One region of the Cryptobacterium curtum DSM 15641 genome, then DNA from elsewhere that is predicted to be linked to it. Evidence: predicted binding sites of a transcription regulator. Region 1 holds the regulator's gene; each other region holds the start of a gene.
The links. Region 1 encodes HrcA, which represses chaperone genes, less so after heat shock. Its sites were predicted from a motif close to TNTTAGCANNCNNNNNNNNNGNNTGCTAANA; they were not measured.
Positions count from the first base shown of each region.

Region 1 (6,773 bases):
CCCAGCTTACGCGAGCGCGTCGCGCTTGCTCGACGCCATGCGCGAGAGCTCTATAGGTGGGAGCCGCGTACACTGGTGCGTATGCGCAAGCAGGGGAGTTGGTACTGCAAGGGTCAACCAGGTGCCTCACAGGCGCGCGAAGCGTTGAATCGATGCCGGTCGCTTGCAGAATTTGAGGCTGCATTTGACGAAATGGATCGCCGTCTCGACGAACTTGAAATGCGTGAGGATGCGCAATGAACGATCCTTTCAAAGCGCTCTATGTGCATGTTCCGTTCTGTCGGGCAAAATGTTCGTATTGCGATTTTGCATCACATGTTCCAGGACACAACAGCGAAATGGATGCATATGTTGAAGCGGTTGTGCTTGCCCTGCGTGCCCGTGGGCGCGACGGGTTGTTGAGTGATATTGAAACCGTCTATTTTGGTGGGGGCACACCAACATTTCTAGGACCTGCCCGCCTTACTCAGTTACTGTATGCACTATCTCTTTCAATGCACCTAACCGATACGGTTGAATGCACTATTGAGGCAAATCCTGAAAGTCTGACACGGCGTATGGTGCGTGATCTGTGGGCGCTGGGAGCCAATCGGCTTTCCCTTGGTGTACAGAGTTTTGACGATACGGTGCTCGGTATATTGGGGCGTCCTCATTCAGCTGATGATGCGCGCCGTGCAATCGACGATGCGCATGATCGCTTTCACAATGTATCAATCGATTTGATATGTGGTATTCCTGGTCAAACGCCTGGAAGTTTTCTTTCAAGTGTGCAGGAAGCTATCGCGCTCGGTGTTTCGCATATTAGTATTTACCCGCTCACCATCGAAGAAGGCACACCATTCTATAGCCTATATAGTAAAGGGCTGCTTGCTGCTATTGACGAAGATGAACAAGCTGATGCCATGATAGATGCTTCACGTATACTTAAGCAGGCTGGTTTCTATCGATATGAAGTAGCAAGCTATGCTCGTATGGGATATGAATGCCGCCATAACTGTTCCTACTGGACAGGAGTACCGTATCTCGGTATAGGGTCGGGAGCCGTTAGTATGGAACAGAACGACGAGGGACGTTGGCGCAGTCAGGATGGATATATTCTTGAGCGACTCGATCGCTATCAGCGCGAAGCAGAAGATCTCATGCTAGGTATGCGCCTAACAAAGGGTATTTCCGATATACGTCTTAATGAAGCGGCGAAGTTGCTACCGCAGGCACCAAATACGTTTTCATCGCTTGTCTCGCTCGGTCTGGTTGAACATACGGATGGCGTATGGCAGTCAAGCGAAAAAGGATGGCTGCTTGGCAATGAACTCTATGGAGCACTTCTTGATTTGGCACCCTAATTAGCATGGGCACTTTTAGCGCTCTAGCCAGCATGGGTACTAACACGATCATTGCGTATGCCAGCGTGCGCCTCACGGCGTTCAACAGGTTGATATATTTCATCTGCATCGGAGGATTCCTTGGTAACAGCGTGCGCCTCATGGTGTTAAACACGTCGATACATCGACGTTGACTGTTCTCCTGGTGACATATTGGTATCTTTTGGAAGACAGTATCAGCACTCGATAGGCTTGGCTGCTAGAATGCCCTTTCAGCAAAGTATGTCGCAAAGCGTATTTTGGTGATGGTTGTAAAAACAGCTGACGAGTTTTTGAAGAGCCTTTCACCAAACAGTCGCGAAGTAGCTGCGAAGAGTAACCGGAAAGGAGCGTGAACCAAAGATGCTTTCTGATAGGCGCCAACGGGTGCTTGCTGCACTGATCGAAGAATACATATCGCACGCCCTGCCGGTTGGTTCGCGCACGCTGGTTGAGAACTATCGTTTGGGCGTCAGTTCAGCAACGGTGCGCAACGAACTATCAGTGTTGGAAGATGCAGGCTATATTAAGCAGCCGCATACGTCCGCTGGGCGCATTCCCACCGATTTCGGGTATCGCGCATTTGTCGATGACTTGTTGGGCTCGTATGTTACCGAAGAAGACCTTGATGAAGATTCTCGCCGTGCGGCGCGGGCGCTGAAAGATTCAGCGCTTGAACTCGACGATTTGATGGATCGCACCACGTCGGCGTTGGCTCGCCTGACAGAATGCTTATCGATCGTATTGCCCCCACAAACACTTTCGCTGTCAGTGCGACAGATTACACTCGTGGCGCTCTCAGCGCGGCGCGTCATGATTGTGGTGGTAACTGAAGAAGGACAGGTGCTTGATCGTCAGGTGGAATGTCCCTGCGAAGTATCACCTGATGAAGTACATGCCGTGCAGGAGACCTTAAACGCGCTGATTGTCGATAAACAACCAGATGATATACCGCATCATATTGACGAGGAACAGTTTCCCGACCATTTAACACGCCTTCTTATACGCGAGACGCTACGCCTTGTTGAAGAAGGCTCGGCAGGGCGTGCTCATCAAGAAGGTCTCAAAGCGTTGGTCCGACAACCCGAATTTGCGCAGGCACAGGCATTGATGCCCGTACTTGAAGTGCTTGAAGACGATACGATTTTGTTGCGTATACTGCACGATGTTGATAGCGATGGGAATACCACAGTGCGTATCGGAAGCGAAAACGGAGCCGCCTCTCTTGCGGGAGTGTCGGTGGTGGCTGGTCGTTACGGTCGTGGCCACAGCGAAGGAATTGTGGCAGTCATTGGGCCAACACGAATGAATTACGCACAAGTTATCAAGGCGGTGCGCACAGCGCAGAGCGCCTTGGGTGACACAGACGCATAAGGAAGACAGCTAGCGCTCTTGTAAAGATGGTAGCGTTGGATCGGTAAAGGAAGGTAGAACGTTTCATGTCCAAAGATCTCTACGAAGTACTCGGGGTTGAAAAGACAGCCACCGATGACGAGATCAAGAAGGCGTTCCGACGTCGTGCACGGCAACTTCATCCTGATGTCAATAAAGCGGATGATGCCGAGGAACAGTTCAAAGAATTAAACGAAGCATATGACGTGCTTTCCGATCCGGCTAAGCGTGCTCAGTATGATCGGTTTGGCACTATCCCTGGTAGTGCTGGTGGCAATGCACCATATGTCGATCTCGACGATCTGTTTGGCGGATTCGGCAGCATGGGCGACATCTTCAGCAGCTTCTTTGGCGGCGGTCAAGGTGGCGTGCGTATGCGGCGTGAGGGGCGTGATATGGGCGTGGGCTTGCGGCTTACGCTTGAAGAAGTGGCCGCTGGTGTGAAGAAAGAAATTGTCTACGATCGCCTTGCGCCGTGTCCCGAATGCGGCGGCAGCGGATTGGGTCCTGATGGAAAGGAAACTACATGTCCCGATTGCCATGGACAAGGCCGTGTTGTTACCGTTCAGCGTACCTTTTTAGGAGACATGCAGACCGCTTCGACCTGTCCGCGCTGTAACGGCACCGGCACTATTGTGACGGATCCTTGTCCAGAATGCGAAGGGCAGGGACGAGTTCCCGACCGTCAGCGCATTACCGTTGAGGTACCCGTTGGTATTCGCGACGGTCAGCAATTGCGCCTTTCTGGCTTTGGCGAAGCGGGCATGCAAGGAGCCAGCGCGGGCGATCTTATTGTGACGTGCCGTATCGTCGCTCATGATTATTTCAAGCGCGATGGCGACAATTTGCATACGCGCGTGAGCATTTCAATGGTGCAAGCCGCACTTGGCGCTGAAGTTGAAGTTGATGGCATTTTCGAAGGTGAAAAAGTAACCGTTGTTATTCCTGAAGGCTGTCAGAGCGAACAGGTTGTTCGGACGCGAGGGTATGGTATGCCACGCTTCAAAAGCGAAGCGCGAGGCGATTTGTTTACGCATGTGAATGTGGTCATTCCGAAAAAGCTTTCGAAGCGCGAACGAGAATTGCTTGAAGCGCTTGCAGAAGAAATGGGCGAGGGATACACCGAAGAGAGAACACCCTTCCAGAAGATCAAAGACGCGTTTAACTAGGAATCTCATGAGCTTGGCACGCTTCTTTCTTCCTTCTCAGGTGCTTGCCTGTGAACAGGAAAGTCCCTTTATTTTGCGTCTTTCTGCCGAAGATGAACACCACGCGCGGGTCTTGCGTCTTGCAGCTGGTGAACATGTGGCTGTTGTTGATGCGGCACAAGACTACTTTGAGTGCGAGATTGTTTCCTTCTATGCAGCAGGCATGTGCGTGCGTATTGCGGCGCATAATTCTGCTTCTGTCGACCGTCCCCAGGTATGTCTGTTGCAGGGTATTTCAAAAGGTGACAAGGTTGATGTTGTTATACGGCACGCGACCGAGCTCGGTGTAACGCAGTTTGTACCGTTAGCCTGCGAGCGAAGTGTGGTGAAACTTGACGGTGATAAAGCACACAAGCGGGTCGGTCGGTGGCGTGCGATTGCCAAAAGTGCCGCTATGCAATCAGGGCAGCCGCGTATACCTGAAGTTACTCTTCCGTATCGCTGCGACGAAGTGGCAGAGATACTTTCAGATGCTACGTGTATCCTTATTTGTTGGGAAGAAGCACATGGCGTTGGCGTGTCTGAGGCAATTGCTCAAGCACTTCAGTTGAGTGGACAGACGGCTGCCCACGCTCGCGTTGCGCTTGTCATCGGCCCTGAGGGTGGTCTGACGCAACATGAAGTGGATTATTTCTTGCATATGGGACCACCGGCTTACGCCGTAACTCTGGGGTCTTCCATCTTGCGCACTGAAACAGCGGGTATTGTGGCGCCAGCGCTTGCTCTGTCGACTCTGGGTGTCCTGCAATGAGATACACCATCATTAACTTAGGGTGCAAGGTTAATCGGGTCGAGTCGGATACCATCGCTGCTCAGCTCGAGGATCGGGGAGCCATTACCGACGACAGGTATCCCGATGTTGTTGTTATCAACACGTGTACCGTTACGGGCGAAGCAGAAAAAAAGACACGAAAAACCGTGCGCCGTGCCTTGCGTGATTTTATGGGCGCTCGGTCGGTTGTTGTTACCGGTTGTGCAGCCGCACTTGATCCAGATGAATTTTTATCCATGGATGAGCGCGTTGTTGTATGCGGAAAGAATCAGGTTGCCGATACCTGTTTTGAAGCAGTTCACGAAGAGCCGCTTATTGCCGAGGAAGTGCGCCGTCACCTGCGTTTTGGGGGAGATTTTCCTACCCGTGTTGGCCTTAAGATACAGGATGGGTGTAGCGCGGCATGTACGTTCTGTATTGTTCATGTTGCGCGGGGAAAAGCGTTCTCACGACCTCTTCCTGATGTACTGCGCGAAGCACACGAGCTGTACGATGCGGGCGTGCGCGAGGTAGTTTTAACCGGCATTAACCTGGGAACCTATACCAGTAACAATGCCAACTTAGCAAAGGTGGCTCAGCAGCTTATTGACGAGATGCCGAAGCTGCGAGTACGTATTTCGAGCATTGAACCACTTCATGCAACGGATGAATTGATAGAGGTGCTTTCCCGTCAAGAGGGGCGTGTGTGTCGTCATCTTCATCTGCCTCTTCAATCAGGGTCGTCGAAGGTCTTACACGAAATGGCGCGCCCGTATAGTGCCGAGCAGTTTTTGTCGATTGTTGAGCGTATTCGCACAGCTGTTCCCGAGGTATCGTTGTCGACCGATATTATTGTTGGGTTTCCCGGTGAAACTGATCAGGACTTTCAAGCAACCCTTGATATGGTGCGTGCGTGTCGCTTTTCGAAAGTCCACGTATTTCGTTACTCGAAGCGCGCGGGAACACCAGCAGCAGCGCGCACTGATCAAATAGATTCACTGGTCAGTGCTAACCGTTCGCATATTCTTTCAGAGCTGGCGCGTGAGGTGCGCTGGCAAGAAGCCACTCGACGCATCGGAACAAGCGAAGACGTACTTGTTGAATCACATGGTTTGGGAATGAGTGAATCGTATTATCCCGTTTCGGTTGACCCGGCGATACCGCGCGGTTCTCTGGCGCGCATGCATTTGAAGAGCTTTGATTCTCACGGGACGTTTCAGGTTTAATGCGCTTTATAATAGCCCCAGAATTCTTGAAAGCATTTTCAGCGTGCGGTGCACTTATGAAAGGCTGAAACGGTGGATATCACAATCAATTATGACTATGGACGTGAACGTGTTGAGGGCATGCCTCTTGAAAGTCTTGCGCAATTTATTATCGCCGCTGAAGGCAAGCCGGCCTCTACCGAGGTTTCTATCAGCTTTGTCGACGATGACCGTATTGCTGAGCTGAACGAAGCATATCGCGGCAAAGTGGGTCCAACCGACGTATTAAGCTTTGAGTGCGACGGGTATGATGACGATTTCAGCGTCAACAACGAAGCTGATCAGGTGGGGGAGATTCCCTACGAATTGGGCGACATTGTTGTGGCAGTTGATGTGGCCGAACGACAGACGGCTCTTTTTGGCACGACGTTGGCAGAGGAAATAGAGCTCTTGGTGTGCCATGGTCTGCTTCATCTTTGTGGATATGATCATATGGTTGAAGAAGAAGCTCAGGTAATGGAAGCGCGCGAAGATGAGCTGCTCGCTGCGTGGAGGAATTCCCTATGAAGCCCGATGGGACTCCCACGCCGTTTGTTTCTTCTTTTCGATATGCGGCTCGTGGCATAGTTCAGGCGTATCGACTGGGTCTTAACATTCGCGTGCAGACCGTGGTTGCTTTGGTGGTTGTCCTTGCTGGAGTTCTCTGTGCTCTTAGCCCCGTTGAATGGTGTCTTATCGTTCTGTGCATTGGCGCTGTACTGGCGGCTGAATGTCTCAATACTGCTCTTGAGCAGGCTATCGATTTGTCATGCCCTCATTTTGATGAGCAGGCGGGCGTTGCGAAAGATCTTGCTGC
Region 1 covers NC_013170.1:878,376-885,148, reverse strand. The annotation lists gene dusB (tRNA dihydrouridine synthase DusB) at 1-240, shown strand, start outside; gene hemW (radical SAM family heme chaperone HemW) at 237-1,343, shown strand; gene hrcA (heat-inducible transcriptional repressor HrcA) at 1,725-2,735, shown strand; gene dnaJ (molecular chaperone DnaJ) at 2,801-3,922, shown strand; gene CCUR_RS03800 (RsmE family RNA methyltransferase) at 3,930-4,712, shown strand; gene mtaB (tRNA (N(6)-L-threonylcarbamoyladenosine(37)-C(2))-methylthiotransferase MtaB) at 4,709-5,938, shown strand; gene ybeY (rRNA maturation RNase YbeY) at 6,011-6,484, shown strand; gene CCUR_RS03785 (diacylglycerol kinase family protein) at 6,481-6,773, shown strand, end outside.

Region 2 (6,773 bases), 720 kb from region 1:
ACGATCTTACCCAACCGATATGGAACATATCTTTGCTGATAGAAAGTCTATTTCTTTACGCACAAAAATGCTCCGACATTTTTGCAAATGCCGGAGCATCATACTAATCCGATAAGCGGGAATGCAACCTTACGGAAGTAAGATTTACATCATACCGCCCATGCCGCCGCCCATCTGGGCTGCAGCCGCAGCTGCTGCGGCTGGATCGGGATCTTTCGGGATCTCATTGACGGTGCAATCGGTAATCAGAATGAGGGTAGCCACGGAAGCAGCAGACTGCAGAGCCGTACGCGTCACTTTAACAGGGTCGTTAACACCCATTTCAATCATGTCACCGTACTCGCCAGTTGCAGAATTGAGGCCCTGGCCCTTCTTCATGCCCTTGACCTTCTCAACCACCACGGAGCCTTCGTACCCAGCATTCTTGGCAATCTCACGCATGGGAGCCTCAAGAGCCTTGCGCACGATCTCAACGCCAATCTCTTCATCTTTGCTTGCAGCCTTAACACCCTCAAGTGCAGGAAGTGCGTCAACAAGTGCAACACCGCCGCCAGCTACGATGCCTTCTTCGACAGCTGCACGAGTAGCCTGCAGCGCGTCTTCGATGCGGCTCTTCTTTTCCTTGAGCTCTGACTCGGTTGCAGCACCTACCTTGAGCACCGCTACACCGCCGGTAAGCTTCGAGAGACGTTCCTGCAGTTTTTCGCGATCGAAATCGGATTCAACACGCTCAAGTTCGGCCTTGATCTGCTCTTTGCGCTCTTCAATGGCCTTCTTGTCACCAGCGCCATCAACAATCAGCGTGTTATCCTTGTCGACCTTAACGCTCTTCGCATGGCCAAGCATGTCGATCGTTGCGTCAGCAATGGTCATACCAAAGTCTTTGTCGATGACCTGCGCACCGGTCACGATAGCAATGTCCTCGAGAATGCGCTTACGGCGATCGCCAAAGCCCGGAGCCTTAATGGCGACAACGTTGAGCGTGCCACGCAGCTTATTCAGAAGCAGGGTAGCCAATGCTTCGCCTTCGACATCTTCTGCCACAATAAGCAGCGAACGACCCGACTTCATAATCTGCTCGAGCAGACCAACCATATCCTGGATGTTGGAAACTTTCTGGTCGGTCAACAGGATGTATGGATCCTGCAGGTTAGCTTCCATCTTTTCCATGTCAGTAGCCATGTAGGGGCTGATGTAGCCGCGAGACCACTGCATGCCTTCGACGTGCTCGAGGTCGATGCCAAATGTCTGGCTTTCTTCAACGGAAATAGCGCCGTCTTTACCCACGAGTTCCATAGCCTCGGCGATCTTTTCGCCGATAACCGGATCGCCTGCAGAAATAGTACCGACCGTAGCGATCTGATCTTTGCCAGATACCGCAATGGCATCAGCCTTAATGGCCTCGACTACTGCATTAACGCCCTTTTCAACACCACGACGAATGCCCAGAGCATCGGAGCCAGCAATTACGTTGCGCAGACCTTCGGTGACGATAGCGTCAGCCAGAAGTGTAGCGGTAGTCGTACCGTCGCCTGCTGCATCGTTCGTCTTGACCGCAGCTTCACGGATAAGCTGAGCGCCCATATTCTCAACAGGGTTTTCAAGCTCAATTTCCTTTGCAACAGTTACACCGTCGTTAGTAACAAGTGGAGCGCCATACGACTTCTCCAGCGCAACGTAGCGACCCTTGGGACCAAGCGTCACCTTAACCGCGTTGGACAGCTTCCTTACGCCATCGGCAAGACCGCCGCGTGCGTCCGCATCGAACAAAACTTCTTTCGCCATAACATGAATCCTTTCAAGATTGCTTCTGTTTGGTCTGTCTGACTTATTTGACTCGTCTGAATTTACCTAATACAGATCGATATCTCAGGCTTTTCTGGAACCGACTGCTATCATAAAATCACCTGCATGCAGGAGAAACACCGACACGTTGGCGGATTGTGCTACTCTTGAACCGCGTAGATATCGTCGGCACGCAGGATGATGACCTTTTCGCCTTCGACTTCGATTTCGGTGCCACCAAACTTAGCGTACACCACATGGTCGCCTGTCTTTACTGGCATAGGCAGAACCTTACCGTCTTCAGCCACCTTGCCCGCGCCGGTCGCCAAAACGATACCGGTGGTCGGCTTTTCTTTAGCACTACTTGCAATAAACAGGCCTGAAGCAGTGGTTTCCTCAACTTCGTCCTGCTTAACGATGACACGATCTCCCAACGGTTTCAGATTCATATCTTGCCTTCCTTTCGCTGGTCCGTCATAAACGGCTTTACCTCACACATCGCCTCACGGGCTCCGAGTGCTGGCACTCATCACAGCAGAGTGCCAATCAACGATGGCTATCTTATCATCCAGCGGGGGGATAACAAGCGTTTTCAAGAAATCTGAAGGTTAGGGGCTAAGATTTCACCGCGCCGTTACGCGCACGTTACTTTCCAGGCTGAACGAGACCGCTCTCATAGGCAGCCACTACGAGCTGAGCACGATCGTGAGCGTCGAGTTTACCCATAATACGCGCTAAGTGTGTTTTGACAGTTGCGGGAGAAATAACAAGATCATCGGCAATTTCTTCGTTGCTCATACCCCGAGCAACGAACCTTAAGATTTCGCGTTCACGATCGGTAAGGTCAACAAGTCCACCTGCTGCTGCAGAAGTGCGAGGGCGCGATGAAACAAAGGTCTCAATTAAACGACGGGTAATCGAAGGCTGAATAAGGGCATCCCCTGCCGCCACAGTCCGTACGGCCCGCACGATATCATCGGGCTCGGCGTCTTTCAACATAAAGCCACTGGCCCCTGCTTGAAGAGCATCGTAAACATATTCGTCAATATCAAACGTTGTCAGAACGAGGACGCGCGTTTGCGCCAAGGCGGTATCACCAACAATTTTGCGCGTAGCCGCAATACCATCTTCAACCGGCATACGAATATCCATCAGAACGACCTGTGGGCGAAGAGCAAGTGACTGCTCGTATGCCTCGATACCATTGCTTGCCTCGCCCACTACACGCACATGGTCGTATGACGACAAAATAAGCTTAAAGCCATTACGCACCAGGTCTTGGTCGTCGACAATAAGCACGTCGACGGTCTCAGACGTATTTACTCCTAAATCAGCTTCAGCTACAGCCTGTTCGCTGCGCCGACGAAGGCGCTCTTGCGCACGCCGATAATCATCGTCGTAGAGCTGCGAGCCACCCAGCAGATCATCCATGGCTATTCACCTTCCTGAAGCGGTATACGCACGTCAACCGCAAAACCACCTTGTGGCCGATTGGCTGCCGAAAACGAACCGTGCAACACATATACCCGCTCTTCCATGCCCTGCAGCCCATGACCACCAGCAGAGATATCGTCAAGCTGCGAGTGCGCAGAGCGCTTACGACCCGACGCCGATCCCGGCGCAGATGCCTTCATAGAGGCAGAAGGTCCTTCGGGAATGCCACATCCATCATCTTCAATGCGCAAATGTACCTGATCGGCTTCTTGAGACAATGTAATACGCACCTTCTTTGCCTGAGCATGGCGCACCACATTCGTCAACGCCTCGCGGGCAATGCCGAATACCGTCACATCAACGTAAGCAGGTACTTTATGAGCATCGTAGCCATCTGTTTCTAGTGTTGCTTCAAGACCAGCATTGCATGCGTAAGCGCACAGATCAGGCAGGCGATCGGTGCCATTCGTCGGATTGGTTTCGACTTCCTGACTTTCGTTGCGCAGCACACCAATCATAGAGCGAATTTCTTCGAGAGCACTCTTAGCCGTCTTACGAACCTCCGCAATAGCACCTCGCGCCGCAGCAGGATCACGATCAATAAGCCGCTCGGCCGCCGCCGCCTGAATACTTACAGCCGACAGCGAGTGAGCCGTAATGTCGTGAATCTCGCGAGCAATACGCACGCGTTCTTCTTCCACTCGGCGGGCCGCTTCCTTTTCGCGCGTACGTTCAACTTCCGCAACACGTTGCTCGACCTCGCGCAGAAAGCTTCTGTGCATGTGGTATGCCACTCCGATACCAGCCGACAAAGCTAGATACGTGGCATTTTGAATGACTACCACCAAACGGATACTGTCATTTTCACCCGGCGGCGGCATCCAAAATAACACGACAATCGAAATAGCAAGCGCGATAATAATTTCGGTACGGGGACGTTCAACCGCGATGGTAAACAGCGCAATAGCAGGTCCGATAATCGAAAAAGAATAACTAGGTGCCAACCCTTGAGACATCACAAACAACGTAAATGTGAAAACAAGAACTGGCCAAGGAAAGCGACGGCGAAGCACTAATGGGAGTACTGTTGCAATCAGCAGCACATACGCTGCGATGCCGGGATCGCGCGTAACAACGCCGGCCATATTGCGGAACGATTCATCGCGAAACATCACCGGCGAGGATGCCACGTACATCTGCACGATGGCGAAGAAGAGCGCCACGAGCATGACCGCCCCGTCAATCATCCAATCGCGTGTTTTCATCGTCCGCTTATTGATAAGCAAATTCTCCATGCACACAGTCTAGGTGAGTGCAACCGTTCGCGCCATACGCCAAGAGGGGTATTCTTCGCTTTGCCAAAACATCAACGAGCCCTAATACAACACAGTACTACTGACGCAACACAGCAATGACACTTTTCAGCGGGGCGCTACTAGCTGCGCTAACCAGATTAAGGCTCTACTGCGCGTCAGAAAGTTCGCGGATCACGAGCGGCACCAGATAACTTGCGTTGAGATCAAAGGCTGCTTCCGGCTGGATAGCCTGTACATAATCGTTGTAAAACACCGCTTTAAACTGTGCAATTACTTCGTCGTTCGAGGCACCCGCAGTATGCGCCTGCATAATAAGATCGGCAGCATACCGGCTGAAATAATCTGCCGCATGAAGAAAGCTTGTTGCTGCAGCCCCGGTCATAATGCCGAAGTGCGGCACTAGGAGCACGTCGGGATGAAGATCAATCTCGCGCGCAATAAAATCAAGCGACGAAGCGTATCCGACAAGATAAGCAGGATCAGCCATAACCTCTAGACCCTGCGGAGCCGGGTTGCCCAACACGTCACGAAACGCTGCATCGAGCGGACCAGCATATACGCACCCTGTCTCGCACGATACGAGGAATCTTCTATCGGCACACCAGAATGCAATGGAGCATTTTGTATGCCCCGGTGCAGCAATCACCGTGAAATCCATATCGGCTGCTCGCACGGTGTCACCTGGTTCAAGCACCCGATCAATTGTTAGCGATGCCGGTACTTCTTCAAAATCGGTTAACCCATGCAGATATGCTTCACTGGCGTTGAGTGTGCGCATCGTAGCAAGGGCACCAGGTCGACTAAACACACGCGCAGCATATGCACTACAGGCAACCTTTAATCCCGGCATATGGCCGGCAAGATAACCAGCACCCGCCGCATGATCGTAATGGGAATGGGTGAGCAGGAGCCATTCAAGATGACTGGCGCCCACATCGGTAAGCACCCGTCGTATGTTGGCAAGGGTAGCGGGTGCATCCCACGCATACCCCGCATCGATAAGTGCTGCAGATCCACTATTAGAAACAATGAGGTAACATTCGCCCCCAGCTGCTCCCCCCACCTGATAAATGGCATAGTTGGGGAAGCACCATGCGCCATTTAGAATTTGCTGTTCAATTGCCTGTATATCCATAAGCCATTCACCATGGCCTTTCTTGTATGCAACCAACCGTCCTTATACGAAACGAGACAGAACAAGCAGGCATCGAAGCAAAACGTCTGTTAGAACGACAACTGCTCCAAACGGTTGAATACCACGTTTTTGCGAGTAAGGAACTGCCACGGATCAAATATTTTATCGAGCTCACGAGCGTCAAGTGTACATTCTGGATCGGCCTCAAGGCGATCACGATACGTCGGACCTACCTTCGCCTGTTGCACATCATGCCACGTTGCCATTGCGTTGCGCTGCACAATAGCATACGCCTCTTCGCGCGTAATGCCCGTTTGAACCAATGCAAGCAATACCTTGCTTGAATAAACAAGACCGCGCGTTTTGTTGAGATTTGCCTTCATGGCCTCGGGATATACCTGTAAGCCATCAAGAATCCACCGCAGTTTTTCAGCAATGTAATCAAGAGCAATAAAGCTATCTGCCAACGACGTGCGCTCAGCACCCGAATGGCTAATATCGCGCTCGTACCACAGGGCAACATCATCGTATCCAACCTGAGCATTAGCCTTGATGGTACGCGCGAGACCGCAAACACGCTCAGCTGTGATGGGGTTACGTTTATGCGGCATAGCCGAAGAGCCCTTTTGCCCCTTTTTGAATGGTTCTTCCGCCTCAATAACATCGGACTGCTGAAGCAGACGTACCTGCATAGCAATACTTTCAAAACTTGCTGCCGTAACAGCAAGCGTACTCATAACCTGCGCATGGCGGTCGCGCGCAAGCACTTGGGTTGAAAGAGGATCAGGCGAAAGCCCCAGATGTTCGCACACATACTGCTCGACAAAAGGGTCGATGCTTGAATAGGTGCCGACTGCGCCGGATATAGCCCCACATGCTGCCACTTTACGGGCTTCTTCAAGCCGGACGAGTGCACGCTTCATAGCCCAGGCCCAACTGCCAAACTTCATACCAAATGTCATAGGCTCGGCATGAATACCATGCGTGCGTCCCACGCACAGTGTCTCCTGAAACTCAAAGGCACGCCGACGACATACCTCACCTATAGCGCGCACATCTTCAATAATGATACCGAGTGCCTGTGTAATCTGATATGAAAGCGC
Region 2 covers NC_013170.1:161,524-168,296, reverse strand. The annotation lists gene groL (chaperonin GroEL) at 145-1,785, opposite strand; gene CCUR_RS00650 (co-chaperone GroES) at 1,947-2,234, opposite strand; gene CCUR_RS00645 (response regulator) at 2,431-3,216, opposite strand; gene CCUR_RS00640 (sensor histidine kinase) at 3,219-4,484, opposite strand; gene CCUR_RS00635 (MBL fold metallo-hydrolase) at 4,681-5,670, opposite strand; gene purB (adenylosuccinate lyase) at 5,760-6,773, opposite strand, start outside.
Region 2: a site for HrcA is predicted at 2,303-2,333, ahead of CCUR_RS00650 (co-chaperone GroES). Genes of this name have one in related genera too.

Region 3 (6,773 bases), 160 kb from region 1:
TACCTCTGTTCGTGGGATGCATTTTGCTATCACGCGCTATTCCAAATCTGGCGCGTGAATACTCAGTAGCTAAAAGAGAATCATTCATGACGCACACTTCGTTTCCGCCTCAAAGCTGCCAAGCAACTGGTTGGGATGCTGAGTGCGTGTCACCGGAGCCATTGTCTGTTTGCTCGAAATTGGATCAACCACCTGGCCGGGTATTTCTGCGGGTGCAATAAGATCGTCAAAGGACAGCTGTCCGGCTATTACACCTCCAGAACGCCGTCCGTGTTCACCTCCGTTGATGGCGGCAACAAGCTGGGCTCTGATAGAGTCGCGGTCGAAAGGAATACCGGTGGCACCCCAACTATTATTGCAAGTAATAAAGAACCGTGCTCGCTTATAGACTATGCCGAGCCGACGCAATTCTCTTTCAGTAAGCGTGTGCGTCTTACGCGCTCGCATAATGCTCTGGGCACCGCGCACCCCAATGCCTGGCACGCGCAGTAATTCGCAATAGGGTGCCGTGTTCACTTCTAAGGGGAATCGATCGAGGTGATTGATTGCCCAGTTTGCTTTTGGGTCAAGAGCGAGGTCAAGAAAGGGGTGCGCCTCGTCGATAATTTCAGCGACATCAAAGTGATAAAAGCGCATGAGCCAGTCAGCCTGATACAAGCGATGCTCTCGGTCGAGCTGGATACGAGGGCTTTCGGGGAGCCGTGTATCGTGGTTTACCGGTAGATAAGCGCTAAAGAAAACGCGTTTCATCTGAATGGTTTTATAGAGAGCAGCTGATAAATTGAGAATGTGAAAATCGCTTTCGGGAGTCGCTCCAATAATCATCTGCGTGCTTTGACCGGCGGGCGCAAAGGCACGTGGGCGCGTGAGGGTAGGGGCTTGTTTGCGCCACGCAAGCGCGCGACTCTGCTTTGAGGAAAGAGCGCGCTTATCGGTATCTTCAGTGATGGTGTGCTGGATATATCGCATTGGCCTGATAAGGTTTTGTTTCTGTTTATCAGGTGCAAGCAGGGCAAGGCTTTCTCTACTCGGTAGTTCCATATTCACACTCAAGCGATCGGCCAAGCGTCCCAGTTGATCGATGGCTTCCGAGCTAGAACCAGGGATAGCCTTTGCGTGGATATAGCCCCAAAAGCCATATTCGTCACGCAGGATGCGCAAAGTACGAATCATCAGCTCGCTTGTGTAATCAGGGCTTTTTACGATACCGCTTGAAAGAAAGAGGCCCTCGATGTAATTACGTCGATAGAAGTCAATCGTCAGATCGGCGAGTTCGCGTGGGGAAAACGTGGCGCGCCGATGATCGTTTGAGCACCGATTGACGCAATAGGCGCAGTCGTAGATGCAGGAATTTGACATGAGCACCTTAAGCAAGCAGATACAGCGCCCATCGGGGGTAAAGCTGTGGCAACATCCGGCCGAGTGGGCAGTGCCAAGCTGTCCGCGTCGCGCGTTGCGCTCGACACCGGAAGAGGTGCAGGCAACATCGTACTTTGCGGCATCCGCAAGTATTTCCAGTTTGTCGGCAAGTTCCACGTAAGTCCCCTCGTATTCCAAGACCGTGGTGTTGTAAACTCTGATGCCTTGAATCTCAGCAGTTCAAAACTCAACGCTTTGAAATCCTGCTATCGCACATCTTGATGTTTCAAATCCCAGCAGTCCAAACCTCGATGCTTCAAAGCTCTGTCATTCAAAACCCCTAGTACACCAAGAATTTCAAACCTAACCACACCAGGAAATCCCAGCTGTTAAGATGCAAAAAGCGAATAGATGTTCGTGTTTCATCATTGCAAACAAATGTTCGATTGTCAATGTCCCATGAACCCTTCATGCGATTGAAGTTTGGGCAAGATAGCCCTATTAAGAAGCAGGCGAAGTGTGGTACACTACTTTGCTGTATCTTTACGCCCTGTCTCCGATTTACAGGGTCTGCAGGCTCCTTTGAAAGGAAGTCACGTGGCAGCAGCTTCTCGCACTTCTACGACAGAAAAAGTACCTGGCAAAGACGGCAGCAGCCAGCCGGATGAAGAAATACAAAATCAAGCAGCTTCCGACTCTGAAGATTCAGTCGATCTGGAAGATTTAGAAGCGCCGGATACCGTTGGTGTTCCGGATATTTCTGACGATGCAATCGCGGGGGATAAACCCGAAGCCGAAAGCGAAGAAGATCTTCTTGAGGGAATTCCTGAAGAAGAACTCAAGGCTTCAAGTTCGGTGAGTCTTCCAAAGGTAACCGCTTCGAAATCACGCATTCGCCAGAGTTCGCGCTCTCGTGCTGCTGATACTTCTATTACGATGCTCACCGGCGATCCAGTGCGTATGTACTTGAAAGAAATCGGCAAGGTTCCGCTGCTTACGGCAGCTGAAGAAATCGACCTTGCCATGAAGATTGAAGCAGGTGTCGAAGCAGGCGAGCAGCTCGAAGCTGCAGAGGCCGATAACGCCGAAGAGCTTTCCCGTCGCGAGCACAGGCGCTTGACGCGCATTGAAGCGGTCGGTCTTGATGCAAAGCAGCAGCTTATTGAAGCAAATCTCCGCCTGGTAGTGTCGATTGCAAAGCGGTATGTCGGACGTGGCATGCTGTTCCTCGACCTTATTCAAGAGGGGAATTTAGGTCTTATTCGTGCCGTTGAGAAATTCGACTACACGAAGGGCTTCAAGTTTTCGACGTATGCAACCTGGTGGATTAGGCAAGCTATTACCCGTGCTATTGCCGATCAGGCCCGTACTATCCGTATTCCGGTACACATGGTCGAAACAATCAATAAGCTCGTGCGTATTCAGCGTCAGCTTCTTCAAGAATTGGGACGTGAACCAACCCCGGAAGAAATTGCTGAAGAAATGGATTTGACGCCCGATAGAGTGCGTGAAATCCAGAAGATCAGCCAAGAACCTGTTTCGTTGGAAACACCGATTGGTGAAGAAGAAGACAGCCAGCTGGGCGACTTTATTGAAGATGACGCCGCGGTGGTACCACCGGATGCAGCAAGCTTCAGCATGCTGCAAGAACAGCTGACGAAGGTACTTGATGGCCTGGCCGAACGTGAGCGCAAGGTAATTAGTTTGCGCTTCGGTCTTGAAGATGGTCATCCGCGCACCCTTGAAGAAGTCGGCCGTGAATTCGGTGTGACACGTGAACGTATTCGTCAAATCGAAAGCAAGACACTGGCGAAGCTGCGTCATCCCAGTCGTTCAAGCAAACTGAAGGACTATCTCGAGGATTAGTGAGCACTCCTTTGGACCGTGCGCTTGAGGGCAAGCGGTATCCAAGTTGGGAAGGGGAGTTCAGTGATTGATGGATGGACTATCCGTATAGCAACGGGCGATGATGCCGGTGCGGTGGCGGATATCTACGGTGAGTACGTGCGTACTTCAACGGCGACCTTTGAAGAGGATGCTCCTTCAGCTAATGAATGTCGTCTGCGTATTGAAAATACTCTTGCGCAGTATCCTTTTCTTGTTGTGTGCGACCAGTCTCTTGCGGTTGTGGGATTTTGCTACGCGCATGCGCTGCGTGAACGATCTGCGTACCTTCATTCAGCTGAAACAACCATCTATTTGAGTTCACGTGCTCAACACACAGGTGTTGCGGCGGCGCTTTATACCGAGCTTGAGCGCATACTCGCTCGTCAAGGAGTTACGAACCTGTATGCCTGTATTACCGGTGAAAATGAAGCGAGTCTCCGTTTTCATAGCACGTGCGGTTACGCGCGGTGCGCGCAGTTTAATTCCTGCGGGTATAAGTTCAATCGATGGCTTGATATTATCTGGATGGAAAAACTCATTGCCGATCATGGTGCACCAGCACCCTTTATTCCCTTTTCTCAACTATCGCACGTTCAATAATGGGGACGTTCGTACGGGCATGGAAAAGCCCCGAAGCGATCGACTGTTCTTAGGGTTTGCGGTCTAATGTGTCCAAGAGGTCGTCCGAAGATCCATCTTGCTGATTCGCTGGCTTTCTCATTCAAGACACTGGTAGCTATTTACCTCTAAAAACGAGTACTAACTTAAAATGGGGTGCTGACTTGCATCAACACCCCATTACCGCCTGTTTTCTTTTACTCTCAGGCGCTTTCCAGCTTGGTTTAACCCTCGATGGCAATGCTCTTTTTCGGCTCGGGAGCTGGTGCAGTGCGCTTTGGCACCATAATTTTCAGGGTGCCATTATCAAACTGGGCGCTGATGCCATCTTCATCCACTTCATCGCCGACATAGAACTTACGGCTGCATTTGCCCTCGAAGCGTTCCTTGCGCAGGAACGATCCATTCTTGTCATCCTCTTCAGTCTCATGCTTCGTTTCAGCAGAAACCTCCAGATAGCCGTCAGCAATATTAGCGGTGATATTTTCTTTCTTCATGCCGGGCAAATCGATGGTAAGTTCAAAATCGGTATCGGTTTCTTTGATGTCGGTCTTCATTAATCCAAAAGATGTTTTTCCCGTTGCTTGCGGGGTATCAAAGAAGGCATCAAAAGGGCTAACCATAAAGTCGTTAAAGAAGTTCCGTTTCGCAGGTACTAGCATAATTCTCATCTCCGTCTGGGGCATGTTACCCCGTCGCTTACTGTGTAGTCTTGTTATAGCCTGACTTGTTAGCACTTTCAATGTGAGAGTGCTAACGGTTGCTGTTACGTCATACACCGTTACCGAGCGGGAACTTTTGCTTGGTTTTAAAGTCAGTCTAGAACTTTGAGGTCTTTTGCGAGCGCCACAGAGCCCAAGGCTTTTACAAGACGGGGATATAGTCGGCAACTTTTGCGAGGTAGGTATATGTTGGTGGCTTTTGCAAGTGCCATAGAGTCCAAGACTTTTGCGAGGCGGGCATGGAGACCGGGGCTTTTGCAGAGCCATACGATGTCGCTTGTTCTTGTCTCGTACTTGCGATACAGTCAATCGAGCTCATATACATGTTCAGACGCACTGAGTAGGTGCCGACATACAAACATACCGATATACAGACAAAGAGCGGTTGCTCGCATATACGTCATGCTGATTGGTATATATAAGCTCGTGCTGGTTAGCACACAGAGCTCATGATGACCAGTGCGTACGTTGAGATGGAATTGAGGCAGATGAAGACCTATCGCGCACATTACAAATCTCCGGTGGGGGAGCATCCAACCAGCGGTATTTTCGAATTTGAGAGTTCAGCACAAGCTGGCTCGAAAAAGAATATGACTGATGCGCGTATTAAGATGTTGGAAGTATTCGGCAACGAAGCAGTGACGTGGATCATTGATCAGATTGAACTGGTACGGCAAGATGAAACGCTTGACTACGTGCAACCTCAGCTCGATTTTCGCGAACCAAAGCGGGTCCGCCGACATCATACGTTCGAGCGCGGCAAAATAAAGTAACTCCCACATTGTGTGCGTGATCTAGATTAGTATTGCCGTACTGTGCAGTAGTCCCAGCGCGCTTATGGCGGCTTATTGTATCGAAACCGAGGATTTCCCCGCCGGCATTGTTGCTGTTCGAGCGAATGTGCGGTGTGCTGCCCTACAATACGGCAGCATACGAGCACGTCGCCATGATATTCATTTACCGTGAGGTTCATGGTGCAAGCGGGGAGGAGTCGCATGTCCGACGAAAACAGGCTGGGTCACAAGATTGTAACGTTGCGCGAGGCGCATCATCTATCCCAGCAAGATCTTGCTGATCGATGCGGATGTGATGTATCCGCTATTGCTGAACTCGAAGCGGGCGAGGTGCCACCGTCACTTGCGCCGCTTATCAAAATTACGCGGGCACTGGGTGTGCGTTTGGGCACGCTCATGGACGACGATGAATCGCTCGGTCCTCTCTATATCGGCACAAGCCAGATGGAAGAAGTCACTCGTCTGAAGAGCCTTCAGACTGCAAGTGATGCCGGCGACTTGGCGTATTTTAGCCTTGCAGCGGGGCGCCCCTCGCGGCATATGGATCCATTTATTATCACCATCGATCCGTCGGGTGAAACTGAACATGAACTCGTGGGTCACGAAGGTGAAGAATGGCTCTACGGCCTTGAAGGCGAGATAGAGATCGAATATGGCAAAGAGCTCTATGTGCTCCATCCGGGTGAATCGATCTACTACGATTCAATCGTGCCTCACCAGGTGCGTGCTCACGAAGGACAAAGCGCACGGTTTCTTGCTGTTGTCTATACGCCCCTCTAGGATTTCAAGCTTAATGGGCTTGCTCAAGTTCACCAAGTTCATTGTGAATCATATGAGAGACAAGAAAGCTCACCGTCGCGCTTGAGTTCAAGCGATCATCTCGACTCATCTCACGTCCACCGCTATTGCAGGAAAAGGTCCCTTTTATGACCGTGTCATCAGATAATTTTTCAGAGATACCAACTGATACTCGGGGCTGGACCCCCCTCGAGGTGCGTAAACGCGAAGAAGCTGCCCAGGCACGCGAGGCATATCGCCGAGCAGATGGGAGTCGTCCGCAACCAGGAGATAGCGACTGGCCTCTGCACACCGAAAAGACCATTGGCAGTTATTTTCGGGCGCAGGTAGAAATTGATCCATCGCATGAATTCATTGTGTATCCCGACCGCGATCTGCGCTGGACCTATGCTCAGTTCGACAAACGCACCGACAATCTTGCGCGTGGTCTTTTGTCTATTGGCATGCGGCCCGGCGATCATCTGGGAATTTGGGCACGTAATGTTCCCGACTGGCTTACGTTTATGTTTGCTACTGCCAAGATCGGCGTCGTGTCTGTCACGATGAACCCGGTGTTTAAAAGCCACGAACTCGATTACGTGCTCAAGCAATCCGA
Region 3 covers NC_013170.1:1,041,623-1,048,395, reverse strand. The annotation lists gene CCUR_RS04510 (putative DNA modification/repair radical SAM protein) at 85-1,536, opposite strand; gene rpoD (RNA polymerase sigma factor RpoD) at 1,957-3,225, shown strand; gene CCUR_RS04500 (GNAT family N-acetyltransferase) at 3,289-3,846, shown strand; gene CCUR_RS04495 (Hsp20/alpha crystallin family protein) at 4,089-4,526, opposite strand; gene CCUR_RS04490 (hypothetical protein) at 5,075-5,359, shown strand; gene CCUR_RS04485 (helix-turn-helix domain-containing protein) at 5,582-6,160, shown strand; gene CCUR_RS04480 (AMP-binding protein) at 6,307-6,773, shown strand, end outside.
Region 3: a site for HrcA is predicted at 4,593-4,623, ahead of CCUR_RS04495 (Hsp20/alpha crystallin family protein). Genes of this name have one in related genera too.